Regions from separate parts of the Halalkalibacter flavus genome, predicted to be linked through region 1. Evidence: riboswitches for the same ligand, from Rfam matches in the RefSeq annotation. Region 1 holds a riboswitch; each other region holds the start of a gene.
The links. Region 1 has a riboswitch for thiamine pyrophosphate ahead of SAY88_RS22435 (LuxE/PaaK family acyltransferase). Riboswitches for the same ligand answer to the same signal wherever they lie in the genome.

Region 1 (7,504 bases):
CCAATCATTTGCAAAAGCGTCGTCTTTCCACTTCCACTTTTCCCAATAATACTAACGAATTCACCCTCTTGGATTTCTAGATGAACCTGATCTAGTATAGGTGCCTGATCTCGGTTAAATTGTAGGGTAATGTCTCGACACGTAATAATCGTCATCTTTGTCACTTCCCTTAATCTCTAAATACATCAAATAGATCCATTTGTTCTTCTAATGTAGATTCTACATCACAAAATCTGACTAAATCAGCTAAATGAAACCGACCATCATGATGCCAGCCAGGTTCAGGTTGTGGCATAGAGCCTAATGCACAAATTCGATTGACACCATATTCTCCTAAAAGGTGAACAATCGAAAAGTAAGATTGAGGAGTGCATCCAACTCCAACTGTTTGAACAAAGCCCTTCACCTGACTAAGATAATCCTTCACTTCATTCACGTTGTCGATTGGAACAACGGTGACAAATCGGTTTAGTGGAGAAAACGGAAACTGTTTATTCTCAATCCGTTCACGGTAGACAACAGTCCAGTCAGTCCCATTCTCACTTTTTAAAAGAGCGAGATTAGAATCTTCAAAGCTCTCAAATTCAATCGTTGTCCGTAGTTTGGTGATTGCCTGGTGTTCTTCATCTGTTAATTGGGCACGAGGATGAGTTTCCTGAAAATTATTCATCTCATTGGCTAACATTTGGGCAAAATCTCGCGGTGAATATGCTCCTCCTCGCTCAATAAAAAAAACATGCGGAGAAAGACATCCTTGCTGATCAAACCATGACGCATCACTAGCTGCAAGCTTTGCCGCTTGCCATGCTTTTGTTGTCTGTAAACACTCTTTCGTTAACAGGCCAAAACTAACCTTATGACCATGCGCATGAAAGCTTGTCTGCGCAGGTACTTTCTTCCTAACTGTTTCAATCGTTTCTTTTCCACCATAAGCAATGACGGCATCCGTTGCTTGGAAACTAACCTCTTCTAATGATTGATTTCCACCTTTCCACCAAAGAATGGCTAGTGAATCTCCTAACTTAGGATCAATGTCTGCAATAGTTTTAGCAAACAACACGGGAAACAACGGCTCAGAAGAAGACACTTTACCAAGTGTAGCCGACTTCAATAAGATACCCGCAGCTAAACTCCATAGCGGGAGAGCCGGAACATTTCCGGAAAAGATATGGGTGATGACACTAGGACCATATGCTCGATACATCCCTCCAGATTTTTTTGGTCGGAACTCATCCAATACAAGCGGATTCGAAAAATCTTCATCAATCATCCGCTGTAATTTCATTTTACGAAATTGCCGTAAATACCGGCTTAGGAATAAACGAATCATTTCATGATCATAGCCTGTAATGACCGGTAACAATTCCTCTGCTAGCTTTCTGAATTCATACTCAGGGTTTAGCCATCTTTCAATCGCTTGATCAAACACATCAATTAGGTCATTCGTCCGAAGTGTGCTCAAATAGTCCAACTGTTGCTGTTTCAACTTGTTCATGACTGACTCGATTAGAACTGGAGTGATTTGTGGAACCGATAATTCTATTTTTTTGCCATGATTTTCAAATGTTAACTTTTGAAAAGGAACTGAAGCAACGTCGTTCTCGCATGAGGATGGCGCATGATAACAAGTATAGTTTATCATCATACTAGATCCCCTCTTGATTGTTGAGCCGAAGCTAGAAATTGTTCAACCGCTAATGAACACCCTTTTGCTTCTGCTCCTTCTGCTCGACCTAACAAATAAAATCCATCGCCCGCACTGACACCTATATCCTCTGTTAAAATGCCCATAACTGAATTTAAATTTGCTAAATCATAGTGAACGATAATCCCTCTTTCTCCTACGGGTTTCTTCTCCATTCGTTCGATATCCATGACTACCGTTCTAACCCAGTGCGGTGCATGTTTCGTTGGGTTGTGATACTCAACCTCGTTATGAAGAAAGTTTCCATCATACATTTGAGAGCTTAACTCTGTCATTCCATACATATTGAGGCAATTTTCTAAAGGTAACGAAAATAACCTGCTCATCTCTGTTTTAAACTCATTTGGTTCCATTTCTCGCGATCGTCCTTTGGCTCCCCCTGTATCCATTAAGCGACTTTTAGCAGGTAATTCAAAGTTCAGATTTCTATTTCGACACTCATCTAAGAAATGAATAAAGGAAAAAGTCGCTCCAATCAATAAAACCGGTTCCTTATTTTTTTCCGTTTTTTGTAGTTCTTCAACCAGTTTCTCTACTTGAAATTCATCTTTTGAAAAAAAGTATAAACTATCTTCTGTTCCAAATGATTGTTTAGCGATATGTAAATAATGTGCCAATGACGAATTTGGCAACACTTCTTCTTCCGGAAAAAGAACAAACATTTTTACCTTTTCAAGATCAGGGATAATCGCTAACTTAAAAAAGGTCTTCATAGATAAATCATAGATGTCTAAATCTCGGTGATAGTTTTTACCTTTTTTTTCGGGATTCGTTGTTCCGCTTGTCATAAATAACGCTTCTGTTTTCTCCAATGGATGACTTGATAAAGTCGTTAATTTAAACGCATCAATCGGTACAGGAGGGATCTCTAAAAAGTGTTTAATGTTTCTAGGTGAGACACGACGTTTTCTACAAAATTTTCGATACGTTTGGTTGTGGTTATATTGGAACTGAAAAACATTCAGAGCCATTTGATTAAATTGTTCATCGTTCGTAGTAGGTTGATTAATAAATTTTCTAAGTTCTTGTTTTAATGTTTCATATGTAGCTAACAATATCTAACACTCCTCTTCAACATTAACAAAACCGCTTCCTATCTCGAAAGCGGTCATCAATCTTCACTATGTTTTCTCAAAATATAGCTGATTAAATGATGTCCACTTCCCTACGCTATGATTACATAGTTCAGGTTCAAAGGGTTTAAAACAACGCTTTAATCTCAGCCAACTTCGGCTCCCCTAGTGGTAAAAATTCAATATAGTTGCTCAATAAATCATATCATTAAATACGTCTTCTCGCTATAGTTGTCCAAACAGCAAAAAAGCCTTGAGTTACCCGAAGGCACTGAAAAAGTGATGTTCCCTTTTTCAGTGCCTTCAGTTACCCCGAGGCCTTTATTATCCATTCACAACTTGTACTCTCTCATCTTCCTCTAACACGCGTACGAATTCGCCCTCGTTATAAGGATAACCCGCTTTTGTAATTTTTACTTTTACAAGCTTCCCAATCATATCTTCAGTAGCAGGAACTTTTACTTTTAAATAGTTGTCGGTATATCCGATGAATAAACCGCTATTTTTATCTTCCTTATCACGCTCTTCGGGAATTACTTCAAGCACTTCCCCTTCAAAATGCGATGCGTACTCTTTTGCTAGCTGATTAGATAATTCAATTAAACGGTGAACACGTTCATTTTTAATCTCTTCATCAACTTGATCTTCCATACGAGCAGCAGGTGTCCCTGTACGCTTTGAATATGGAAACACATGTAGTTCACTAAACTTATGCTTAGCAATAAAATCAAACGTTTCTTGGAACTCCTCTTCTGTTTCTCCAGGAAATCCAACGATCACATCAGAAGTTACAGCAAGTCCTGGTAGAACTTCTTTCAAACGATCTAAACGCTCACCAAAGAATTCCATCGTATACTTACGGCGCATACGTTTTAACACAGTATTTGACCCTGATTGCAATGGAATATGCAGATGTCGCACAACTTTATTTGAACGGTCAATCACATTAATAACTTCATCAGTTAATTGACTAGCTTCAATCGATGAAATACGGATTCGCTTTAATCCGTCTACTTTTTCTAAGTCTTCAAGTAAACGTGCAAGACTGTAATCTTTCAAGTCTTCCCCATATCCACCAGTATGAATTCCGGTTAAGACAATCTCTTTATAACCAGCATGAACCAACTGTTCGGCTTGTTTAATTATTTCCTGTGGATCACGTGATCGCATCAAACCACGAGCCCATGGAATAATACAAAATGTGCAAAAATTGTTACAGCCTTCTTGGATTTTTAAAGAAGCACGCGTACGATCAGTAAAAGCTGGCACATCAAGCTCTTCGTAAACACGCGACTTCATGATATTTCCTACCCCGTTAATTGGTTCTCGTTCACGTTTGAACTGATCAATATACTCAAGCATCTTCACACGGTCTTGAGTCCCGACAACAATATCGACGCCAGGAATCGCCATAATTTCAGCAGGAGATGTTTGAGCGTAGCACCCTGTTACACAGATAACGGCATCAGGATTTTTACGGATTGCACGACGAATCACTTGTCGGCTTTTTTTATCGCCTGTATTTGTTACTGTACATGTATTTATGACATAAACATCTGAAGTTGCTTCAAAATCAACTTTTTCATAACCTTCATTATGAAACAGCTGCCAAATCGCTTCTGTTTCGTAATGATTTACTTTACAACCTAATGTATGAAAGGCAACAGTAGGCATTAATATCACCTCATTAATTCGAAATGGTACGAAATCGCAGCAAGCACATAAAGAGATGCCGTTTCCGTACGTAATATCCGTGGTCCAAATCCACAAGCAATAGCACCTTGTTCAGTTAATTGACGAAGCTCTTCTTCAGTGATTCCACCTTCAGGTCCGATAATCACTAAAACTTTCTGCCCAAGCGTTACTGATGCTAACTGCTGAGCCAACTGAACTTGTTCTCCACGCTTTGCCGATTCTTCATATGCTAAGATGACTACATCATACGAAGAGATTTTTTGTTTTAAGTCAGTAAAAGAATGAACATTTAGAACCTCAGGAATGCGTTCTCTATACGACTGTTCCGCGGCTTCCTTTGCAATCTTTTCTAACCTTTCAATTTTCTTGCCAGCTTTCTTTTGATCCCACTTTACGATTGAACGAGCAGCGGAAAAGGGAAGAAAAGCAAAAGCGCCCAGCTCCGTTCCTTTTTGAATAATTAAATCGAGCTTATCTCCTTTAGGAAGACCTTGTGCAATCGTTACTTTTACAGGAAGTTCTGTTTTAGGGTCGAGCGTCTCTATTATGTCGGCAATGATTTCCTTATCCGAAAGATTTGATAAACGACATTTCACTGTCCTAGAATGATTGTCACTACAAATAACCTCATCGCCAACATCCATCCGCATCACTTTTGAGATGTGCTTTACATCCTCACCTAGGATATGAACGACTTTGTCCGTCATCTGCTCTTTCTTAACAAAATATCGTTGCATCTTCATCTTCCTCACTTTAATGGTAATCCAAAAGAGAAAACCTAAATTGGGTTGAGACTCCTAATTACCTTACTTTTTTCGCAATTATAGCTACCCAATCGTCCATTTCAACGATTTCTTCTATAACAAACCCACCGCTTGTGAGGGCATCTTTAACTTCTTGTTTCTTACGCTTAATAATTCCTGATGTAATATAAATTCCGTTTGGCTTAAGAACCGCTGCCGCATCTTGAACAAATCGAACAATAACCTCTGCTAATATATTTGCTACGACGATATCAAATGGCCCCTCGATTCCTTCGAGTAAATTATTCTGTTTCACCGTTACGGTGTTATCCACTTGATTTAACGCGACATTTTGTTCTGCACTTTCGACAGCTACATAATCAAGATCAAGCGCTAAGGTACGTTGTGCCCCTAGCTTTGCCGCAGCGATGCTTAATACACCTGACCCTGTTCCAACATCTACAACCTTTTCTCCGCCTTGAATCACCTTATCAAGTGCTTGTATACAAAGAACAGTCGTTGGATGGGTTCCTGTTCCAAATGCCATACCCGGATCAAGTTCGATAATCGTTTCATCCTCTGATGCCTCATACTCTTCCCAAGTTGGAGTAATCGTGATTGAGCTGGAAACTTTTACAGGCTTGTAATATTTTTTCCAAGCTGTTGCCCACTCTTCCTCATGTACTTCGGCTATTTGAACCTTGTTCGAACCAAGATCAATATCATAAGCAAGTAACCCATTTATTGACTCTTTGATTTCATCAATCGTTTCTGCTAAAAAACTATTAACCGGAAAGTATGCTTTTACAATAACACCCTCTTCTGGATAATCATCAGGAGAGAGTTGGTAGATTTCACCGAAACGATCGCCCCACTCTTTTGCAAGATCAATTGAGTCTTCAATGACAACTCCGCTTGCGCCAGCCTCATGCAAAATATTACAGACTGGCTCAACCGCTTCCTCTGTTGTATGAATACTAAATTCCGACCATTTCATCATTTCTACCAACTCCAGTTTTTAATTAATCACCTTTAAACGCTCTTCTAACTTTTGCAAAAAACCCATCATTCTGTTCATCTGGCTGACCACCAGACATTTTTGCAAATTCACGAATCATATCTTTTTCTTTTTCGGTTAAATTCTTAGGTGTAACAACACGAACTTTCACATGTTGATCCCCTTGGCCACGTCCATGAACATTCGGCACACCTTTGCCACGTAAACGGAAGTTCGTCCCTGTTTGAGTCCCTGCAGGAATTTTCAGCTTCACTTTTCCGTTCAATGTTGGCACTTCAATTTCATCGCCAAGCGCAACTTGAGCGAAAGTTAGTGGCATTTCACAATAAATATCATCACCATCACGATCAAAGAATTCATGTGGTTTTACGTTAAAGACAACATATAAGTCCCCAGGAGGCCCTCCGTTAACTCCAGCTTCCCCTTGGCCAGAGACACGAAGTTGCTGACCATGATCAATACCAGCTGGTACTTTCACGCTAATCTTTTTACGTTTACGTACTTTCCCTTTTCCACCACAAGTTGTACATTTATTTTTAATAAATTTCCCTGTACCTTCACAGTGGTGACAAACTCTGCGATTAACGACGCGACCAAATGGTGTATTTTGCTCTACATTTAATTGACCAGAACCTCCACAATGTGAACATGTTTCTGGCTTTGTACCAGGCTTTGCTCCTGAACCTGTACAAGTTTGACACGTTTCTTCTCTTGGAATTTCAATTTCTGTATCTTTTCCAAATACAGCTTCTTTAAAATCAAGTGTCATTGTATATTGCAAGTCTGCCCCTTGACGTGGTGCATTTGGGTTACGACGCCCGCCGCCTCCAAAGAACATATCAAAGATGTCACCAAAGCCTCCACCGAAGTCTCCAGCACCACCGCCAAATCCTTGATTAGGATCTGTATGACCAAATTGATCATAATGAGCTTTCTTTTGTGGGTCACTTAATGTATCGTATGCATCTTTTACTTCTTTAAATTTCTCCGTAGCGTCAGCTTCCTTATTGACATCAGGGTGATATTTACGCGCCAATTTACGGTACGCTTTTTTCACTTCATCAACTGAAGCATTTTGATCGACACCAAGGACTTCATAGTAATCTCGTTTACTCATGTCATCCACTCCCGACTCTTTTCCATAACGTTCATCTTATCATCATCATAGCCTTGTTCGCAAGATGCAGGAAAGAAGAACTATTATCCTCTTTTTGGTATACATTCGTAGAAAAAGTCAAAGTCATGTAATCTGACTTTGACTTTTCTACAT
Region 2 (7,504 bases), on a different contig from region 1:
AGTTGGTACAGGGCTAAATGCAAAACCCGAGTATATTAAAAAAATAGCAGATTACTTAGCAGATATTACAGGTTACCCATTTGAAACTGCAGAGGATTTAGTAGATGCAACTCAAAATACAGATGCTTATACAGAAGTATCAAGTGCTCTAAAAATTATGGCTATTAATTTATCGAAGATGGCCAATGACTTACGCTTAATGAGTTCTGGACCACGTACAGGGATTAACGAAATTAATCTTCCACCAAGACAACCGGGTTCTTCCATTATGCCTGGGAAAGTAAATCCTGTTATGTGCGAAGTTGTAAATCAAATTTCATTTCAAGTCATTGGAAATGATCATACGATAAGTTTGGCTTCTGAGGCTGGTCAATTAGAGCTAAATGTTATGGAGCCCGTCTTGGTGTTTAATTTATTGCAGTCCTTTTCAATTTTGCAAAATGGAATAAGTGTCTTTAGGAAATATGCAATTGAGGGAATGACTGCTAATGTAGAACATTGCCGTCAGATGGTTGAAAGAAGTGTTGGAATTGTAACAGCGATTAATCCTCATGTTGGTTATGAGGTAGCTTCTAGGGTGGCGAAAGAAGCAATTCAATCAAATCGGCCAGTTCGGGAAATTTGTCTTGAAAGAGGAATTTTGTCGGAAGAGGAATTGAATGAAATTCTTGATCCAAAGGAAATGACGAATCCTGGAATTGCTGGTTCGAGGTTTATAGATGGTGAAATGTAAGATTCATTGACTTATGTATAGAAGGCACTTAAAAGGTAAAATCACCTTTATAAGTGCCTATTTTTATTTTACTAAAACATAGTACAAATATCTCTCTTTCTGCTATAATGTAGTAATTTAGTGGGCCGGAAGGTGTGAGGTATCTTTCTTTTTTGTGTGAAAAAATTGAAACGTCTAAGGGGTTATTTTCGTCTAATACTATAGACGAAAGTGCTTAAATGAGAGGGAGGGGAAAGATGAAGCGAATTGTATATATTATTGGGATTCTTTTTATGGTTTCAGCCTGTACCCAAGCTCCGTTAGAGAGTCAACCCTTACCAAGAAGTTTCGAATATCAACCAATTAAGCGAGATGTATCAACCTCTTTCTTTACAGGGGCTGATATTACACCTATACAAAACGAACATGTTGTAACGGAAATTATAGGTTGGTTTGACGATGATACGCTTTTGTATTTGCAAGAACAAGAAGAGCGTTCAAGTCTTTATAAACATCACCTTTCTACAGGACATTCATCAAGTTTTGTTGAGGTGGGCGGGTGGATTACAGAGGTCCGTGCTAATGCCGATTACTCTTTATTTGCTATTTCGCATATAACGGTAGATAATGAGGCTCACTTAGTTATTATTGACCGGAATGGTGAGATAAGGCAGACGATCAAAGATTACGGCGAAGAATATACTGCATACTGGAATCCATATAAACTTGATACGTTTATTTTGATTGCTTTTTTACCAGATTGGGAATTTGAAACGTATGTAGTTGATGTAGCTGAAACGAAAGTGAGAAGTATCGATTTGGAACAGTCCTATGTACAATGGATTTCGGCTACTGATGTCGGGTATTTAAAATGGGAAGAACTCGAACCTAATTTTCAAGCACCTCTATATGAAGTCAATGTAAATAGTGGGGAGGTGAAAAAATGGCAGGATGCTGTAATTGCATATATGAGTTTCCCGGATGGTCTCTCGCTCTCTGTAACAGTGGAATCTGTATATGACCTGTATTCCACATACACATTTTATGATGAGCAAAATGCTTTTAGGCATATTGACATGCCCATTCTTAACACATATTCGGAACAATGGTGGATCCCTTATTACTCTTATGATGATGTACATGGAATTTTTTACTACTTAAGACCACAATATAGCAGTGATTTCTTTAGTTACACTGATGGTTTTGAGTTGGTTGCTTATGATATTCAAAGAGATGCTGAAGAAAAGCTGACTGTATTAGAAAGGCATGTTCCTATTCATGTTTCACCTGAAGGATCTTTCTTGCTATTTGGAGATCGCTTCGAGATGGTTATGGACTTGTCTGAAGGGACGTCTATTCCTCTTATAGAAGAATAAGATGTTAACTTGGCCTCTTGCTTTTTTTAGTCAGTATGTCATAATAACTGTATAACTAGTATGTATTATAGACTAGGGGTGTCCACATAAGTGGACTGAGAAAAAGGTTATCCTTTTACCCTCATACCTGATCTGGATCACGCCAGCGTAGGGAAGTCATCTGAGCCGTATTCCGTATGTTCGGATGCGGCTTTTTTTCGATTTTATGTATAAAAAGGTGGGTTACTCATGAGAGAGTTTAAGTTATACGCGATTACAGGTGAAGAATTTCATCAAGGCAGAGACCTTGTAGAAGTAATGGAAGAAGCAATTTTGGGTGGTGTTGATATTATCCAGTTACGAGATAAAACGAGTAGCAAAAGAGATGTGCTAAACAAAGCAAAGTCACTACGTGAATTAACAAGAAAGCATGATGTGTTGTTTATTGTAAATGACCACATTGATGTTGCTCTTGCAGTTGATGCAGATGGCATACACATTGGCCAAGATGATTTGCCTCTTGCTGAAGCAAGGAAGATTATGGGACAAGATAAAATAATCGGACTTTCCACTCACAAAATTGAGGAAGCTCGCGAGGCTGAAGCGGGTGGAGCTGATTACATTGGGGTTGGGCCGATTTTTCATACCAATAGTAAAGTAGATGTCGTCGATCCTGTTACAACTGAGTATATTAAGCAAGTTATTGCAGAGATCAATATTCCGTTTGTGGCGATCGGCGGAATTAAGCTGCACAATGTAGATCAGGTATTAGATGCAGGTGCAACTAGAATTTGTATGATATCTGAAATTGTTGGTGCAAAAGATGTAAAAGGTGTTTGTCAGCAATTTACAAAAATATTAGCGGAAAAAGGGTGAATAGTAGATGCGTTTAATTATAAATGGGGAAGAACATCACGTAGACGTTTCTAGCCTTGAAGAAGTGGTGTCACATTTTGAACTCGAACCACATCTTGTTGTAACTGAGGTAGATGGAAATATTATTGAACGTACCAATTGGTCAGGGACTGAACTAAAAGAAGGCATGAGAATTGAACTTGTTCAATTCGTTGGAGGTGGCTGAGATGAAACAAAAAAAATTAACGATTGCAGGTAAAGAATTATCTTCGCGTTTCTTCCTTGGGACGGGTAGGTATCCAAATCCATTTGTCCAAAATGAAGCAATCAAGGCATCCGAAGCTGAGGTGTTGACCTTTGCTATTAGACGAGTCAATCTAGGAGCTCCGAATGAGGATGCTATTTTACAACATTTAGAAGGTATGTCTTTTACCTATTTGCCCAACACTTCGGGCGCGAAAACAGCAGAAGAGGCAATTCGAATTGCAAGATTGGCAAAGGCTTCAGGCTTGAGTGATTGGATTAAGGTAGAAATCAGTGTAGACGAGAAAACGTTGCTTCCTGATCCGATTGAAACACTAAAAGCAACAGAAGTCCTGGCAAAAGAGGGATTTGTCGTTTTACCATATACTTCTGATGATCCAGTTCTTTGTAAACGATTAGAGGAAGCTGGGGCTGCAGCAGTCATGCCAGGAGGTGCTCCGATTGGAACGGGATTAGGCATACTAAATCCATATAATTTAGAGCTCATTATTGAACAAGCAAATGTTCCTATTATTGTCGACGCAGGTCTTGGTTCTGCGATGGATGTTGCACAAGCAATGGAATTAGGTGCAGATGGTGTATTAATGAATACCCCTGTAGCAAAGGCTAAGGACCCAGTTAAGATGGCTCGAGCGATGAAATACGCAATTGAAGCAGGGAGACTTTCCTACGAAGCAGGGAGAATCCCGAAGAAAAAGTATGCTACAGCAAGTAGTGGATTTCAAGCATTCGTTTCAAAGTAGTAAGAGCAGGGGGGAGACATGTGCAAGAGAAAGTAATGGTTCTTGGAGGGGGCGTCATAGGTCTTGCAACTGCATTTGAGCTTAGCAGACGTAACTATGATGTAACAGTATTAGAAAAAACGAATTGTGGAGGACAAGCATCTGGTGCTGCAGCCGGGATGCTTGCTCCTTATTCAGAAATTGGTGAAGATCCAGACGACTTTTTTAGATTATGTTTAGATAGTTTAAGGGTGTATAAACAATGGCAAAGCGATGTAAAGAATGTTTCAAAAATGGACTTTGAATATTCGGAGAGCGGAAGTCTTCATGCGGTTTATCATGATGCGGATGTTCTCGCACTTGAAACAAGGCAGTCTTGGCAACGTGAATGGGGAGCAGAAACTGAATTGATATCTGGAAGTCGACTATGGGAGATGGAACCGACACTTTCAAAAGATATAAAAGCGGCAATGTATTATCCAGAAGAAAGTCACGTGTTTGCACCTGACTATGTAAAGGCACTTGAAGCTGCCTGCCGCCTGAACGGTGTAAATGTAGTAGACCAACTTGAACAAGTGACAGTTGTTGATTGGGAGCGATCGGTTACATTGCGAGCAATAGATGGCCGTCAATTTACAGGAGACCGTTTAATTGTATGTTCAGGTGCTTGGTCTAGTGAGTTAGAAGAAGTGTTTGGAGTTCGTATTCCAGTCTATCCAATTCGCGGGCAAATTTGCGCGTATGATGTACCTGTAAATCATGTGAAGCATATTGTTTATACAAGTCAGGGCTATCTTGTTCCAAAGGGAAATGGAACGTTAGTTAACGGAGCTTCTGAAGATATAGCAGGTTTCAAAACGGATGTTACAGAAAAAGGCATACAGAGGCTAACAAATTGGAATAAGCACGTTTTTCCTTTCTTAGGTGAAATGACACCTTTCCATACATGGGCAGGATTACGTCCTGCGACTCAGGATGGGTTTCCACTTATAGGGAAACTTGAGGCAGCACCACATGTTGTCTTTGCAACAGGACACTATCGAAATGGAATATTATTAAGCCCAATTACAGCTGTAGCGGTTGCAGACTTATTAGATGAAAAGGAAGCATATACACCGCTTGCCTCTTGTAAGCCTGAACGATTTACGTATTAGTTGAATAGGACAAATAGATTTAGAAAGGAGGTCTTTCTATGACTTTAGCAAAAACGTTAACGATAGCAGGGTCAGATAGTGGTGGTGGGGCTGGAATCCAAGCAGATATTAAAACATTTCAAGAATTGCACACATTCGGTATGAGTGTAATTACAGCTTTAACAGCTCAAAATACACTTGGAGTTCATGGTGTGTTTCCTCAGTCGCTAGAAGCAATTGAAGCACAGCTGGAGGCCGTATTATCTGATATTGGTACAGATGCAGTTAAGACGGGAATGTTATTCTCTGCGGACATTATTACCCTTGTTGCTAATAAGTTGAAAGAGTATGACGTGAAAAATATTGTAGTAGATCCAGTAATGATCGCAAAAGGAGGGGCTTCTCTTCTGCAGGAAGAAGCAGTTAAGGCACTTACAAGTAAATTACTACCGATTGCAACGGTTATTACTCCGAATTTACCAGAGGCAGCTAAATTGCTAGGAAGAGCAGAAATGAGGTCACTTGAAGAAATGAAGCAGGCAGCAATTGATCTTCATAAGCTTGGACCTAGCTTTGTGGTATTAAAAGGAGGCCATTTAACTGATGGACCTGCTGTTGATTTATTATTTGATGGAAGATGTATTCATGAGCTTAAAGTACAACGCATTGATACGAAACATACTCACGGTACCGGTTGTACATTTGCTGCAGCCATTGCTGCAGAATTAGCAAAGGGAGCACAAATAAAAGAAGCAACAGAGACAGCAAAAGCCTTTATCACTGCTGCAATCTCCAATTCATTAAATATTGGTGGCGGAATTGGACCGACAAATCATGCAGCATTTAGGTATAAATCGAATTAAAACTAGGGGTTAACTCAAGGATAAAAGGAACCTTTGAGTTACCCTTTTTTATCTGCATATCCATTTACTCAAGCAGATGGATCGTTTAGTATAATGAGTAGTACCTTTAATTGATTTGTTTACACATAGGAAGGAAGAAAGAGTTTATGTTTCGTGGAAATAAACCAGTATTAATTTTGCCAGCTATTTTAGCGGTTGTCATGCTGTTTGGAGGATATCAGTTTCTCCAAGGATCTGAAGCCATCACGAATGAAGAATTGCAAGATGTTATTGAATTGGAATTGGAGACAACAAAGACAGAGCAAGGGGTAGAAATAGCAGCGAATTGGGATTGGACTGTTATGCCTGCTGAAGGTTTATACGGAGAAGATTATATTGGAATTGTCATTATGGAGAGAGAGACGATGACACCACGTACTGATATTGAGGTAGAAAAAGCATTGCTTGAACTGTTGTATGCTGATCGAACTATTGAACAGTCGGAAGGAACCGTCGTAGAGAACGGGATTATTTTTCCTTTTTCAAATAAATTAGTAGAACATGAAAGTTATGGGAATGTAGGCCGTTTACGAGTAAATGTTACAGGAGAGGAAATAGAAAGTGAAGATGTAGTCTTAACCTTTCTTCATACGTGGACAGAGCATGCGCCGCTTGAAAAGACAGATGCATTATTGTCATCACCAACCTTCACAGGAGCAGCCAATGTTCCTCATTGGGGTTTGAGAATTAGTCAAAAGGAAGAGTAACATACAGAAGGAAGGTATGTGCGTGAAGATCAGAGGGCTCTCCTATCAAAATGGTGTTTTCTATATAGGGAAACAACATGTCGCATGCGCGTATCATGAGAATGGACAGTTAAAAAGTTGGCTTAAACCAGTAAATACAGCTACAATGGTCGTTATAATGAAGCAAATTGTTTGGGCTATGCCTTTATGGTTTAAAGCATTAACACTTTTTTATATAGGTTTGGTTTTTGTTCCAAAACTACTAGCCATTTGGTACCCTACAATTTGGGAAGGACTACCGTATTATTTTTTGTTTTATTACATGTTTGGTACTCATTTTCTATTTCCAAGGCAGCTTAGAAAATATCATGGGGCCGAACATAAAGTATTTAGTGATAAGGGTGTAATTCGAAGGGCTCGAATATTCCAAATAGGAAGGGCTAGCATCACAAATCGTTATTGCTCAACAAATGTTGTTGTCATTTATTTTTTAAGTGTTTTACTCCTTTCAATGCTTCTAGCAGGAATGACTGGCAAAGTATTTTGGGCGATCGAGATTGCATCCTATAGTAGTCTCTTGTTAGTTCCTATCGTACAAAGAGTAATGGATATAAAAGGATTTGGAATGATAAAAAAGGTAGTTCTTTCGACTTCGTATTGGCTGCAAGTTCATGTGACAACAATGGAGCCAGAGCGTTCACATATGATAGCTTCGATTGAATCATATCGTAAGCTTGCAGCACAAGAATTTCCTGAGAGATTAACTGTTATACGTCCAAAACGAAAGAAGGAGGAAAGGCATATGGCAATTGTTGATGTAACCGTAATTCCAATTGGAACAGAAACTCCAAGTGTAAGCAAGTACGTTGCGGAAA
Region 3 (7,504 bases), on a different contig from region 1:
AATTAACATACAGTTGAAAGTAAGTTATTTCCTTTGTGAAATTCAAAGAAGTTGGCATGATAAAGATAGGAGTGTGATTGGAATGGCAAAGATCGTTATAATTTCAGGTGGACCATCAAAAACAACTAGGTTAAAAGGTATTATCGATTATGCACAAAGTGTGCTAAGTGAACAAGGAATGGATGTAGAGGAACTACATGTAATTGACATTCCAGCTGAGGACTTAATTTTAGCTAAATATAACAGTGAAGCTATTTTAGCAACGAATAAAAAAGTAGAAGAAGCCGACGCAGTTATTGTAGCAAGCCAAGTTTATAAAGCTTCTTTCACAGGAATCTTAAAAACATACCTAGACTTACTCCCACAAAAAGGGCTAGAGAACAAAATTGTTTTACCACTTATGCTAGGCGGTACGATTTCACATTTATTAGCAATTGATTATAGTTTGAAACCAGTTCTAGCTTCTTTAGGAGCAGAAAATATTATTAAAGGTGTTTTTACACTTGATACGTGTGTAACTAGAGAAGAAGATGGAAGTACAACAATTGAGCAAGAAGCGAAAGAACGATTAGAGGCTTCCTTCCATAAATTGGTGAAAGAACTAAAAAAACAATAATTACTTTTTAAAAGAACGAGCTTCAACAGGAAGTTCGTTTTTTTGTGTCGTGCCGAAATGTAAGTTCAGTGTATTGTACATACTAAATGTAGAAAGACCATTAAAATGAAAGAAGTAAAGGAGTTGAAGAAGAAAATGCCGATGTTTTTCGGGCAATCAGGTGCTAGTACAGGTAGTTATCAGTTCCCTTTTTTAGGATTGTTTGACGCTGATTTCGATGGAGAAATTAAAGGCGAGCACGATGCTTACGACATATATGTAAATGAAGAATTTGTTGGAAAAAAACTACTTCTTACTGAATCTGAAAATGTAGATGATGTTGTTAGTTTTTTAAAACAACAAGGAGTGCAGCAGGTTTCGGCTCAATTAGATGGAGACCATTATATTATTCGTTCAGAGGAATCAGAACGAATAAAACAAATTCTTGATGCTTATTTGCAAAACCGCTAAATCAAAAAAGGACCAGACCCCCATTGAGGAGTACTATAATGTGCTTGGGGGGTCTGAAATATAGTTTGAGACAACCTTATTGTCTTATTTATCCGACCAAGACTTTTCATTTAGCAAGCTTGGTGGTTTTTCCCCGTTTAAAGCGGTACGTAGATTTTTGGCTGCAAGTTTTGACATGTTATATTCACATTCTGTAGTCGAAGAGCCGATATGTGGCAAAGTAACTATATTTTTTAAAGTTAAAAGTGGATTATCAGGGTTGGTTGGTTCCTTTGTGAACACATCGATACCAGCTGCATGGATTTCTTTATTGACTAAAGCATGATAAAGAGCCTCTTCATCGACATTTTTTCCACGGGATCCATTTATGAAAATAGCACTTTTTTTCATTTTCTTAAAGTCTTTTACTCCTATCAATTTTTCCGTTTCTTTCGTAGCTGGGACCATCAAACAAACAAAATCTGATTGCGTAAGAAGATCATCGAAGTCACAATATGATGCTTGATATAACTCCTCAGCCTCTTTGTTTTTTGAGCGGTTATGGTAAAGAATATCCATGCCAAAGCCGAAATGAGCTCTTCTCGCTATAGCTCGGCCAATATTCCCCATTCCGATAATTCCTAGAGTTTTATGATGTACATCTACGCCATATTGATCTGGTTGGAGAGAAATATCCCACTGTCCTGACTTTACAAACTGATCTAACTCGGGAATTCTTCTAGCAGTTGAAAGCAGTAAACCAAAGATTGCATCTGCTGTTGTATCGTCCAAGACTCCCGGTGTATTTGTAGCCAGTATTTTCCGTTTTGTTAATTCTTCAAGGTCTAAGTTATCATAGCCAACGGATACGTTACAAACGACTTTAAGGTTGGGAGCGTTGTCTAATAGTTCTTTCGTTACTTTTAATGCAAGTCCAATAATGCCTTCAGCTTTTTTTAATGCAAGGTCAAAATCTGGATTTCCTATGTATTCATGGTTATGGAAACTTGTTACCTCGTACTCTTTTTCCAATTCTTTAATGACTCGTTTATCAACTCTCATATAGACAAGAACGTTTGGTTTCATAAAGACTCCTTTCAATCAATAGTACGTAAAAACTTTAGCACAAAATAACTTTTTTAACCAATGTTCCATAGGCAATGAATGGAGGTGTATGAAAAAAATTCTAAAAAAGTGTTTGAATTTATTGTAGATTCCTATATAATGACAATATAAATTAATTTAATAGAATTAACTAGGGGAGTCCAATGAGTTGGGCTGAGAAACATGAACGTTAAAGATTGTTGACCCTTTGGACCTGATCTGGATCATACCAGCGTGGGGAAGTTTAAGAAAGATTTTTATTGACTATACTTCTATCAATTAGCCGGGTCCAAACCAATTGTTTGGTTCCGGCTTTTTTATGTATCTTCAGCTTCCTTCCTTTTTATGTCTAGATTTTGTCCTTTCTATTTCAAAAGGAGAGAATTCAATGTCCACACCTTCATTAAATGAAAAAAACATTTCAATTATGTCTAGCTTTTCAGGCAGTAAAAAAGTGTATGTCCAAGGTTCGAGGCCTGACATTCAAGTACCTATGCGAGAAATTGAATTAAGTCCGACATCAGGAACGGTTGGGGAAGAGGAAAATCCGCCAGTTCGCGTATATGACACAAGTGGTCCATACACGGACCATCATTACAAAGTTGATATAACAAAAGGGCTTCCTGCTCTTCGCAGCAAGTGGATTAAAGAACGAAATGATGTGGAAGAGTACGAAGGGCGTAAGATTAAACCAGAGGATAACGGGTATATTTCGGCAGAAGACCCACGTGCCAATTCTCATGTCTTCCCTGGGTTAGAACGAAAGCCGTTACGTGCGAAAAAAGGTAAAAATGTAACACAGCTTCATTATGCAAAAAAAGGTATTATTACACCTGAAATGGAGTTTATCGCAATAAGAGAAAATCTTGATCCAGAATTCGTGCGTTTGGAGGTTGCAAGCGGTAGAGCGATTATCCCAGCAAACATCAACCATCCTGAAACAGAACCGATGATTATTGGACGCAATTTCCATGTGAAAATTAATGCGAATATTGGGAATTCGGCGGTTTCTTCATCAATTGAAGAAGAAGTTGAAAAAATGACATGGGCAACGCGCTGGGGTGCTGATACGATGATGGATTTATCGACAGGTAAAAACATTCACACAACACGTGAGTGGATCATTCGGAATTCTGCTGTTCCCGTTGGCACGGTTCCGCTGTATCAAGCACTTGAGAAGGTCAATGGGATTGCAGAGGATTTAACGTGGGAAGTATATCGTGATACGTTGATTGAGCAAGCAGAGCAAGGAGTTGATTACTTTACGATCCATGCGGGTGTTCTCATGCGATACGTTCCATTAACGGTAAAACGTCTAACAGGTATTGTTTCGCGAGGTGGCTCGATTATGGCACAGTGGTGTTTATATCACCATCAAGAGAACTTCTTATATACTCATTTTGAAGAAATTTGCGAGATTATGAAAACATATGATATCGCGTTTTCTTTAGGAGATGGGTTACGACCAGGATCCATTGCTGATGCAAATGATGAAGCCCAATTTGCGGAATTAGAAACTCTCGGCGAACTAACAAAGCTAGCTTGGCAGCATGATGTTCAAGTCATGGTGGAAGGACCAGGACATGTACCAATGCACTTAATTAAAGAAAACATGGATAAGCAGTTGGAAATGTGCCACGAAGCACCATTTTATACACTAGGTCCATTAACGACTGACATTGCTCCTGGATATGATCATATCACATCAGCTATTGGTGCTGCGATGATTGGTTGGTTTGGTACAGCAATGCTTTGCTACGTAACACCAAAAGAACATCTCGGATTACCTAATCGTGAAGATGTACGTGAAGGGGTTATTACGTACAAAATTGCCGCTCATGCTGCTGATTTAGCAAAAGGGCATCCAGGTGCACGAGTTCGTGATGATGCTTTGTCAAAAGCTCGTTTTGAATTCCGCTGGAGAGACCAATTTAATCTAGCACTTGATCCGGAACGGGCACTAGAATACCATGATGAAACGCTACCGGCTGAGGGGGCGAAAACGGCTCATTTTTGCTCGATGTGTGGTCCGAAGTTCTGTAGTATGAGAATTTCACATGACATTCGCCAATATGCGAAAGAAAATAAACTAGAAACTAGCGAAGCGATTGAAAAAGGCTTGAAGGAAAAAGCTGAGCAGTTTAAGAAGTCTGGCGGGAAAATTTATCAGTAAACATCTAAGGAGGATTGACGTGGTGAAGGTGCCTGATATTCAAAGGAAAATTGATAAATTAAGGGAGGATCTGCTTTACTGGGAAACTCACTTAAAGGACGTACAAAATAAGTGTCACCATTCATTTGAAAGTACTCCACTTTATAAAAGGTGTTTGCATTGTCAAAAGGTAGAAGCTTTATATTACTAGGTCATATAGTAAGAAAAGATTACAAAATTTCATAAATCATTTTCGAATTTGGTCTCACCGAAGTACCCTCTGAACATAAACTAGTTTCAGGGGGTGTTTTTCTTCATGTATGGAAGGTATGGAAGACCACCAGGGCCACCTGTAGGCCCGCCTTATCAACCTTATCAACAAAATGCAAAAACTCCTAAATCTAAGAAGCCAAAGGCATCATCATACAATATTCAGGATTTATTTACAGGGAAGAATTTAGATATTATTGCAGCTGCTTTATTATTATCTGGTAAATTAAAGGTTGATGCTGTGGAGTTATACCGAGCATCACCTGTAGTTTCAGTAACTTTATTAGGAGAGTTTCTTACTCCTGGAAATGATAAATCGAATGCTTTAGCAGACTTCTTAAAAGAAAATGGAGATATGACACTTGATGATGTATTTGAAGCCTTTCAACAAAGAATTGAGGAGGATTAATTAAATGGGGAAGAAACGATCAGGAAAGTATGATAGCGGCTTTGATGGGAAAGGTTTTACAGGTGCTATTTTAGTTGGAGTATTGCTTTCTTTATTAGTATTTGGATCAAGAGATATTGAGGATTTAACGGATGCACCAGATTAAACTATAACTTTATAATTAAAGGGCAGGCTGTGGAGAATCACTTCTCAACAACCTGTTTTTGTATGCATTTCGGGCTAAGGAATAGTGGTATGAAAAGAAAGTTATTTTTGCTGCTTTTTATCTAAAAGTGCACGTTCATTAGGTGTGAAAATTCTTGAACGTGTTAAAAATCGTTTCCCTTCAGGACCTTCAAGAGAAAACATTCCTCCACGTCCTTTGACCACGTCAATTATGAGCTGAGTGTGTTTCCAATATTCGTACTGCGCTGAGCTAATATAAAATGGGCAGTTACCGATTTCTCCGAGTAGTGTATCACTTTCGCCGATCATAAATTCATTTTCAGCATAACACATCGGGGAACTACCATCGCAGCAACCACCAGATTGATGGAACATAAGAGGGCCATGCTTCTTTTTTAAAAAGTCGATAAAATCGAGTGCTTCTTTTGTAGCTGTAACTTTTTTAATCATATCACCCTCCTGATGGCGGATTTAAATCGATTTTAATAAAAAAGGAAGATCACCTTTGAATGAAAAGAGTGCGAACAAGGTTGCGATGGCACCACACGCCGTGCGCCTTTTGAGAAGATCACTCAAAAGGCTTAAAAGATAACGGCGGCTTCGCACACCGCATCGATTTAAGTAAAAAAGAAGAGTGCTTTTTTACTTGAATCTTAATAAAACCCTAAGGCGTCTGGGTTGTAGCTTACTAGCATGTTTTTTGTTTGTTGGTAATGTGAGAGCATCATTTTGTGGTTTTCGCGTCCAACACCTGATGCTTTATAGCCACCAAATGCTGCATGTGCAGGATAAGCATGATAGCAATTTGTCCATACGCGACCTGCTTCAATGTTTCTGCCAAAGCGATAGGCTTTGTTGATATCGCGGGTCCATATACCTGCTCCAAGTCCATAAAGTGTATCATTGGCAATTTGCAATGCTTCTTCTTCATCTTTATAAGTTGTGACAGATACCACGGGGCCGAAGATCTCTTCTTGAAAAATACGCATTTTATTGTGCCCCTTAAAAACAGTAGGTTGGATATAGTACCCGTTTTCAAATCCCTTAATAGTATTTCTTTCCCCGCCGGTTAAGCACTCTGCTCCTTCTTGCTTTCCAATATCTAAGTACGATAATATTTTTTCCATTTGTTCATTTGATGCTTGAGCTCCCATCATCGTAGATACATCAAGTGGGTTTCCTATTTTTATTTCTTTTACCCTAGCAAGAGCTCGTTCCATAAACTGATCGTACATCGATTCAGGGATGAGTGCACGAGAAGGGCATGTACATACTTCACCTTGATTTAAAGCAAAAAGAACAAATCCTTCTATCGCTTTATTCAAAAAGGCGTCATCTTCCGCCATTACATCTTTAAAAAATATATTTGGTGATTTTCCTCCAAGTTCTAATGTGACTGGAATAATATTTTGAGAAGCGTATTGCATAATTAATCGACCTGTAGTTGTTTCTCCTGTAAAGGCTACTTTAGCAATTCTGGAGCTAGTAGCCAGCGGTTTCCCTGCTTCAACTCCAAATCCGTTTACTACATTTAATACACCAGGTGGCAGAAGGTCCTGTATTAATTCTAGTAATACCATAATTGAAGCAGGGGTTTGTTCTGCTGGTTTAAGAACAATGCAGTTACCAGCTGCTAAAGCAGGAGCTATCTTCCAAACGGCCATTAAGATTGGAAAGTTCCAAGGGATAATTTGTCCTACAACCCCTAATGGCTCATGGAAGTGATAAGCAACCGTATCATTATCAATTTGACTAATAGAGCCCTCTTGAGAGCGGATGACTCCTGCGAAATAGCGGAAATGGTCAACCGCGAGCGGGAGATCTGCGTTCAATGTTTCGCGCACCGCTTTTCCGTTATCCCACGTTTCAGCAACAGCTAACATCTCAAGGTTCTCTTCGATCCGATCAGCAATTTTATTTAGTATATTCGCTCTTTCCGTAACTGATGTTTTTCCCCATGAGGCTTTCGCAGCATGTGCAGCATCAAGGGCAAGTTCAATGTCTTCGGCAGTCGACCTAGCAACCTCACAAAAAACATCCCCAGTAACAGGGGTTACATTTTCAAAATATTGACCATTCACAGGGGTTGTCCATTCTCCATTAATATAATTTTCGTACCTTTTCTTAAAGGTAACTTTTGAATTAGGTGTACCTGGTTGAGCATAGATCATTTTTATTTTCCTCCTTGAAAGAGAGCAGTGGTTCTCTCTTATTAACTTTATAAAACGCCTACATAACAGGTGTATTATCATCACTACTAGATTATTCATATAAATAGATGTTTTCGAAAATAATTTTTAATAAGCTGCTATATTAACAAACTAGTGAATTTCGGCTAGACTTAATATCAAAGTTTAAG
Region 4 (7,504 bases), on a different contig from region 1:
TGTTCCTCGGTTCAATGGTTTCCCCACTTGTTGGGATTAACGAAGCGACGGCGGTACCGATGGGAGCAATTTTGTTTTTTACTTCATTGCTTGGAGCTATCGCTTTTTTCAAGCTGACAAACATGCAGCAGGTCGAACCGAGTGTACAAGTTAAGGTAGGAGGGTGATGCCAAAAAGGCTAGTCCCCAGCCTATATGTCTTGAATACATGCTTACAAGTAACGCGGACAAACTACTATTGATTCTAGTTTAGGAGGAATGGGAATGAGATATTTGTTTTCTATTTTATTTGCAGTTTTGCTCACATTATCGGGATGTGGAGCAAACAATGAAACGGTCGAAGAACCGGTTCAAGATGAAACTACTGAGGAAGCACAAGAAGAGGCAGAGGGTGTTGAGGAAACCCATGCTACGATTGTGTTAAGTGAAGAAGATCCTGAGAATATCCTAAGCGAGGATACGATATCGTTCGAAAAAGGACAAACGCTTATGGAAGTAATGGATGAGCATTATGACATTACAACGGCGTATGAAGGAGCGTTTATCTCAGGAATTAATGGAATTGAAGCAGATGATGAAACATCAAGTTATTGGCTCTATACGATCAACGGGGAAGAAGCATTAGTAGGGGCAGCTGAATACGAAATTGAACATGGAGACTTGATTCATTTTCATTACGCTTCGATTGAATAGGCATGTCAATTCGCCGAATTACGTTGCTAGCCATGCTCAGTGCTCTTTGTGTGGTAGGCCGAATGGCTTTTGCTCATATTCCTAATGTTCAACCGGTTACGTCCATTATTATAATCACAGCGATGTTTATGGGACCGGTCAATGGCCTCATTCTAGGTTTTGTCAGTACGGTATTAACGAATATGACATTAGGAACAGGCATATGGACCTTTTGGCAAATCATTTCTTGGTCTGTGATTGGGCTTCTCTCTGGCTGGATGGGAAGAGCTCATACGAAGTGGGGTATACCTTTCCTTGTTCTCATCATGTACGCAGGATTTTGTGGTTATTTTTATGGATTTGTCATCTCGTTAAATATGCTGTTCATTAGCGATCGCTTTATCGCGTATTACTTAGCTGGGCTCCCATTTGACACAAACCATGCGATAGGGAATATGATTTTCTTTTCACTCCTTTATCCAGTCATGAGTAGGGTTTTTGTTCATTATTTAAAGAAAGGTCCATTTTCATCGATATAATGAAGGATGTTAAGCTTAAAGGGGCTTTTGAAAAGCAAAATCTTTGTTACAGTGGGATAAAGATTAAGGTATATATTATTTGAGGCGGAGATCGTTACGATTTTCGTCTCTTTTTTCAGGTTTCTTGGGAGAATTGGGCATTATGAAAGGCTTGTTCGGTGTTATGGGAAAGGGGATTAGGTGTTCATAAGAGGGATGAAGACCTGATTGTTGCTCTGGGAAAGGGAATTGGGTCTTCATAAAGGGATGAAGACCTGATCGTGCTCTGGGAAAGGGGATTGGGTCTTCATAGGAGGGATGAAGACCTGATTGTTGTGTTAGGAAAGGGGATTAGGTGTTCATAAGAGGGATGAAGACCTGATTGTTTCTTTGGGAAAGGGGATTAGGTCTTCATAAGAGAGATGAAGACCTGATTGTTTCTTTGGGAAAGGGGATTGGTCTTCATAAGAGGGATGAAGACCTGATCGTTGCTCTTGGAAAGGTATTGGGTCTTCATAAAGCAAATGAAAGCCCGTTCGGTGATATAGCAAGGAGAAAGAGGTCTTCAAGCGTCCGGGAAAAGGATCGCGCTCTATTCTAACTAGAGGGTGGTAATTGCATTAAATAGTTGTTTAAAAGAACAGAATATTGTACAAAGTCAAAATGTGTGATAAGCTTTTCTAGAAAATTTATGAAAAATAATAGGGGAGCTATGAGGTTGGCTGAGAGGATATCCCGATGAAGATATCGACCCTTAAACCTGATCTGGGTAATGCCAGCGGAGGGATGTTTATTAGAATTACATGTTGACATGTAAAGTCTACACGCCTCTAAGGTGTGTAGACTTTTTTTGTGAAAGGAGGGTTTCATGGAACGTTTGCGTCAGTCGATCCGTTCAGTGGCTCCAGCGATCATTGCCATTATTATGTTTCTTGTCGTATGGGAAGTGGCTGTCTGGATTTGGGACGTTGAAAAGTGGATCTTACCAGCGCCAAGCTTGATTGTTCTTACGTTATTTGACACGTGGCATCTATTACCGGAACATATCTGGATGACCACAAAAGAAGCGCTGCTTGGTTTCTTATTAGGAATTATCGTTGCGTTAGTAATGGCTTTTATTTTAGATTTTTCACCGTTTTTACGTAAAAGTTTTTACCCGATTCTCTTATTCTCGCAAACGATTCCTATTATTGCGATTGCGCCGTTACTCATTATTTGGTTTGGTTATGGGATTTTGCCTAAAGTTCTTGTCGTTGCATTAGTCACTTTTTTTCCGGTAGTCGTTAGTGTTGTTGAGGGACTGCAATCAAGTGATCGCGATATGATCCGGCTTGTTCGGTCGATGGGTGGATCGCAACTGCAGGTATTTTCTTCTGTCAGGTTCCCGCATGCATTACCTTATTTATTTACAGGGTTGAGAATTGGGGCTACATATAGTGTGCTGGCAGCAGTAATTTCTGAGTGGGTCGGTGCAAGTTCTGGGTTAGGTATTTATTTAATCAAAGCTCAAAGCTCGTTTGCGACAGATAGGGTCTTTGTTGTTATTGTGTTGATTTCACTTTTAAGCTGCCTTTTATTTTTAGTTGTTGTACTACTCGGCAGACTCATGATGCCGTGGAAACATAAGTCTCATAAAAAATAAACAAATTAGGTCTGAGGAGAGAGTCCGATGTCAAAAAAATTAAGTGCATTTTTATTTTTCATTATCATGCTTATGTTAGTTGGTTGTAACCAAGCAGAAGAGTCAAGTCAAGGGGGAGAGGCCGAAACGGAGGTTGAATCGGAAACAGGGGAAGAGTTACCAGCTGAATCTACAGAGTTAATGGAAGCAACGTTTATATTAGATTGGGTTCCTAACACAAATCATACGGGTATTTATGTTGCGAAAGAAAAAGGGTATTTTGAAGAGGAAGGGATTGATTTAACGATTATCGAACCAGCTATGGAAGGAGCCGTACCAGTTGTCGCAGCAGGACAAGCTGATTTTGGGATTGGCTCTCAGACAGGCGTGACAATTGCTAGATCAACAGGTATTCCAGTTGTTTCGATTGCAGCTGTCATTCAGGAGCACACATCTGGTTTTGCTTCCCCAGTTGAGAAAGACATTACATCACCAGAGGATTTTGAAGGAAAGACATATGGTGGATTTGGTGGTGCGGAAGAAGAAGCAATTTTGGATACGGTATTAAATCAGCATGGGGTTGATCCTTCTTCGGTAGATAATGTGATTGTTGGATCTGCTGACTTTTTTGCGAATACGAAAAGAGACATAGATTTTCAATGGATTTTTTATGGGTGGACAGGAATTGAAGCTGAAGTTCGTGGTGAGGACATTAATATGATTTACCTTAAAGATATTGATCCTGTTTTTAATTATTATTCTCCTGTTATTTTTAGCAGTGAAGCCGTGATTGAAGAGCAGCCTGAGCTAGTTGAAAAGTTTGTAAGAGCTGTCTCGAAAGGATATGAATTTGCGGTTGAGCAGCCATCAGAAGCTGCGGAGATCTTAATTGCCGCTAGCCCAGAAACAAATGAAGAACTGATTCGTGCATCACAAGAGTGGTTAAGCCCACGTTACAAAGGGGATGCAGAAAAATGGGGTATTCAAGAGGAACATATTTGGAATGATTTTTCAGAGTGGATGCTTGAAGCAGGTTTGATTGAAACAGAAGTACCGACTGAAGAAGCGATGACAAATACGTTCTTGCCTTAATGAAAGGTTGTAGTCAATATGGAAATCAACATTCGTAATCTCCATCATTCCTTTGACGGGGAACCGGTCATTAAAGGAGTAAACTTGTCACTTCAAAAAGGGGAATTTGTTTCGTTAATTGGACCAAGTGGCTGTGGCAAAAGTACCTTGTTTAATCTCATTACGGGTCTTGATATTCCAGAAGAGGGAGAAATTTCATTTGACGGAGTGAATGTGATAGGGCAACGTGGGCATAGCAGTTATATGATGCAAAAGGATTTATTGTTCCCATGGAAAACCGTACTTGAAAATGTCCTTCTAGGTCCTAAGATAACAAGACACCAAACGGAACAACTAAAAGAAGAGGCACTTTCTCTTTTTCCTCTGTTTGGATTAGAAGGATATGAGCATCATTATCCGGGAGTTTTATCAGGGGGAATGAAGCAGAGGGCTGCGTTGCTTCGAACGTTCTTGCATAAAAAGGAACTCATGCTATTAGATGAGCCATTTGGAGCGTTAGATGCATTAACTCGTGAGAAAATGCATAGTTGGCTTTTGCAAATATGGAGTCAAATGCAACGTACAGTCTTATTTATTACACATAGTATTGATGAAGCCATCTTCTTATCAGACCGTATTTATGTGTTAGGACCACGTCCTACGGAAGTCATATTAGAAGTAAAGGTTCCATTGCCAAGACCTAGGAAAAAGGAAATGACTGTCACTCGTGAATATCTAGAGTTAAAAAGGCAATTGATGAACGCACTATACGAAATGAACTAAATAGATGATAAAGAGAGGATGAATGATATGAAATTTTCAGAACAACTTCGTAAAAAGGTAGACTCTATTTGGAATGCAAGCTTTGAGCATCCATTTGTTACGGGAGTAGCTGATGGTTCATTGCCAATTGAATGTTTCAAATATTATGTACAACAGGATTCCTTTTATCTTTCGAAATTTGCTCAAGTACAATCCATTGGGGCTGCGAAAGCGTTGGACTTTCACACGACATCGCAAATGGCATTTCATGCAAAATCCACATTTGATGCAGAGCATATGCTTCATGAAGGATTTGCCAAAGACTTAGGATTAGAAAAGAATAGCGAAGGTCATATGGCGGCTGAACCAGCTCCAACGGCAGTAGCCTATACGAACCACTTATTTTCTGTTGCGTATAAAGGCTCTTTAGGAGAAGTCATTGCTGCAATTTTACCTTGTTATTGGTTGTATTGGGAAATCGGAGAAAAATATAAAGGTTCTAATCCAGAACATCTCGTTTATCAAAAGTGGATTGATACTTATGGTGACGAGTGGTTTGCAACGTTAGTAAAGGAACAAATAGACCGTTTGGATGAATGGGCAGAAAAAGCTTCAGAAGAAGAAAAGCAACGTATGGAAGCTATTTTTGTTACAAGTAGCAAGTATGAGTATATGTTTTGGGAAATGTCTTATACGTTAGAGAAGTGGCCTGTGTAAGATGTAGTTATATTATTAGGGGTTATCGCAAAATGCGATAACCCTTTAACGTATGTATGACCAGGATTTGTCGAGAGTGCTAATTCATATTTAGGAAAAGTTTTTCCTCATAAATAATGTAGAAATCAAAATAATAAAGTTAAATGTAGGAAAGGGGAGTTTAAAACCTAGATGATGAATTCTATGATCAATCATATTGGTTGGATAAGATCTGTATTTAATTGGGGGAGGCGAACACAGCAAATATTTGGAGCTAGACGCAACAACGTTGGCGGCGTGATGTTCTCAATTTTAGGAATAGGAATTGGTGCGGTGGCCTACAGCCTTTTAACGAATCGTGAAAATAGGTTGCAACCGATTAGTAATTTCATTAATAATAATCAATTCCATACGATAAGAGGATCAGATCAAACAGCTATGGCAGAGTTTTCAGAAGAAATAACGGCTGAGACGCCAAAAAAGGCAGACGATATTGATTACGGTGAGCTTTTTTAATGAATATGTTATTTCGGCCCATAAGAAGTAGCTTATTGCTGTTTCATGGGCTATTAACTCTTCTTGTGACTATCATCAATAATTCACATGAGTTTAAGCGCTTTTGTTTTGTGCATATTCAGACATATTGTTGAAGTCTGAAATTGTAAATGTTTCCAATCAATGAATGTCTTTTGCGTGATATAATTTAATAGAGATAACTAGTAATAGAAGTTTAAGAGAAGCTTAAAAGGCGAAGGCATGGAAAGGATTTTATTATGAAAGAGAAGAATGCTACGTTAAAAACCCTCTTTTTAGTTAGGGTTCTTTTAGCGTCCCTGATTCTAGTTTTAGTATCGGGATCTATTTTGCTCTATTATACTAATCAACAGATTGTATCTGAAGTAAATAAGCAATCAACCATGACGGCTCAAAGTATAAAGCGTGAAGTTGAAAACACGAACTTGGCAGCTAGATCCCTAGAGCATCAAATTGATTTGAAATTAATTTCTTTTGCAAAACTTGCAGCAGAAAGATTGCAAGGAAAAAGAATAGGAGATATAACAAATCAAGACTTGCTAGTGCTAAGAGAAGAGTTAGAATTAGCTGGGATAACGTTGTTTGCTAGAGAAGGAGATGATATTGTAGGTGTTCGATCAACCGACCCTCATGAGATTGGCTTTAGTTTCAAGGAATATGGTTATTATGAAACGGTAGACACTCTTTTAAAAGGAGAGAAAGTTAGAGTAGAGGGAGCGACTTTGGTTGATAATCACGTTCTTGTTCTTCCTGTTGCTCAATCTGGATCACAACAGGAAGAACCGGTTTTTTTCAAATATGGTTATTATCACCCTCCTGGATCTTCGTATATTATTAATCCATATATAGAAGTAGGCGAGGTTGAGAATTTACTAAACGAAGTAGGACCTAGCTCTTCAATGGAACAGATGAAAACGAACAACCCATATTTGGATGAAGTCGCAATTCTAAATCCAAAAGTTTTCGTTGACCCATCATTAGAAGACCAATTGTACCCACCGTTAAAACAAATTGTTCATGGTACATATAATAATAAAAGTGAGCAGGACCTTGATGTATTGAAAGATATGGTAACCAACCCAGAGAAGAATTCGTACATAGAAGAGATTAATGGAAAGAAATTGTATAAAGTCTTTCTTCCTTTTGGGGCTGATCAAGTTATTTATACGGCTTTTGACTATGGGGAAATGAGTGAGCCCCTTACTCGACAAGCAATTCTTATTATTGTGACAGGTTCAATTTCAATACTTGTAATGTACCTCATCACTTCGCAATTCTTTAAGAGGATTTATCGTAGAATTGATGTTTTAGTAAGAGATGTAGGTCGTATCTCAAAAGGAGAGTATGGAGTAACGACTGCCTCGGACGAACAGTATGAATTTAAAAAACTTACAGAAGCAGTTAACCATATGTCTGTAAGTTTACAACATTCATTTGAAAACCTTTCAAATGAAAAGTTATATCGCGAACAAATACTAGCTTCGATTCCAATAGGTATTATTACAGTGCAAATCGAAAATAGTAAAATTGTATTAAATAGCAAGGCCAAAGAGGTTACGAACTTAGATGAGGTGGAAATAAATAGGCTTTATAAAGATAAAGTGATTTCTCAAGTAAATGAAGAGTTTTGG

Region 2: another riboswitch for thiamine pyrophosphate. It lies ahead of thiE (thiamine phosphate synthase); the one in region 1 lies ahead of SAY88_RS22435 (LuxE/PaaK family acyltransferase).
Region 3: another riboswitch for thiamine pyrophosphate. It lies ahead of thiC (phosphomethylpyrimidine synthase ThiC); the one in region 1 lies ahead of SAY88_RS22435 (LuxE/PaaK family acyltransferase).
Region 4: another riboswitch for thiamine pyrophosphate. It lies ahead of SAY88_RS23920 (ABC transporter permease); the one in region 1 lies ahead of SAY88_RS22435 (LuxE/PaaK family acyltransferase).

What each region holds. Positions count from the first base shown of each region.
Region 1 is NZ_JAWRVK010000056.1:7,445-14,948, forward strand. Features, by position in the region: gene SAY88_RS22425 (ABC transporter ATP-binding protein) at 1-155, opposite strand, end outside; gene SAY88_RS22430 (acyl-CoA reductase) at 170-1,645, opposite strand; gene SAY88_RS22435 (LuxE/PaaK family acyltransferase) at 1,642-2,760, opposite strand; TPP riboswitch at 2,851-2,955, opposite strand; gene mtaB (tRNA (N(6)-L-threonylcarbamoyladenosine(37)-C(2))-methylthiotransferase MtaB) at 3,103-4,452, opposite strand; gene SAY88_RS22445 (16S rRNA (uracil(1498)-N(3))-methyltransferase) at 4,458-5,210, opposite strand; gene prmA (50S ribosomal protein L11 methyltransferase) at 5,275-6,213, opposite strand; gene dnaJ (molecular chaperone DnaJ) at 6,239-7,351, opposite strand.
Region 2 is NZ_JAWRVK010000016.1:18,745-26,248, reverse strand. Features, by position in the region: gene aspA (aspartate ammonia-lyase) at 1-733, shown strand, start outside; gene SAY88_RS12105 (YqgU-like beta propeller domain-containing protein) at 970-2,088, shown strand; TPP riboswitch at 2,153-2,259, shown strand; gene thiE (thiamine phosphate synthase) at 2,317-2,943, shown strand; gene thiS (sulfur carrier protein ThiS) at 2,951-3,148, shown strand; gene SAY88_RS12090 (thiazole synthase) at 3,150-3,929, shown strand; gene thiO (glycine oxidase ThiO) at 3,950-5,062, shown strand; gene thiD (bifunctional hydroxymethylpyrimidine kinase/phosphomethylpyrimidine kinase) at 5,101-5,904, shown strand; gene SAY88_RS12075 (hypothetical protein) at 6,051-6,650, shown strand; partial or broken gene SAY88_RS12070 (DUF1385 domain-containing protein) at 6,667-7,353, shown strand; gene SAY88_RS12065 (MTH1187 family thiamine-binding protein) at 7,432-7,504, shown strand, end outside.
Region 3 is NZ_JAWRVK010000002.1:183,690-191,193, reverse strand. Features, by position in the region: gene ssuE (NADPH-dependent FMN reductase) at 83-616, shown strand; gene SAY88_RS02225 (hypothetical protein) at 722-1,066, shown strand; gene SAY88_RS02220 (2-hydroxyacid dehydrogenase) at 1,151-2,131, opposite strand; TPP riboswitch at 2,293-2,407, shown strand; gene thiC (phosphomethylpyrimidine synthase ThiC) at 2,538-4,322, shown strand; gene SAY88_RS02210 (hypothetical protein) at 4,618-4,980, shown strand; gene SAY88_RS02205 (hypothetical protein) at 4,985-5,125, shown strand; gene SAY88_RS02200 (DUF779 domain-containing protein) at 5,227-5,595, opposite strand; gene adh (aldehyde dehydrogenase) at 5,799-7,316, opposite strand.
Region 4 is NZ_JAWRVK010000076.1:1,839-9,342, forward strand. Features, by position in the region: partial or broken gene SAY88_RS23905 (Bcr/CflA family efflux MFS transporter) at 1-167, shown strand, start outside; gene SAY88_RS23910 (DUF4430 domain-containing protein) at 264-692, shown strand; gene SAY88_RS23915 (ECF transporter S component) at 695-1,210, shown strand; TPP riboswitch at 1,883-1,994, shown strand; gene SAY88_RS23920 (ABC transporter permease) at 2,058-2,831, shown strand; gene SAY88_RS23925 (ABC transporter substrate-binding protein) at 2,859-3,902, shown strand; gene SAY88_RS23930 (ABC transporter ATP-binding protein) at 3,921-4,664, shown strand; gene tenA (thiaminase II) at 4,692-5,360, shown strand; gene SAY88_RS23940 (hypothetical protein) at 5,532-5,855, shown strand; gene SAY88_RS23945 (sensor histidine kinase) at 6,113-7,504, shown strand, end outside.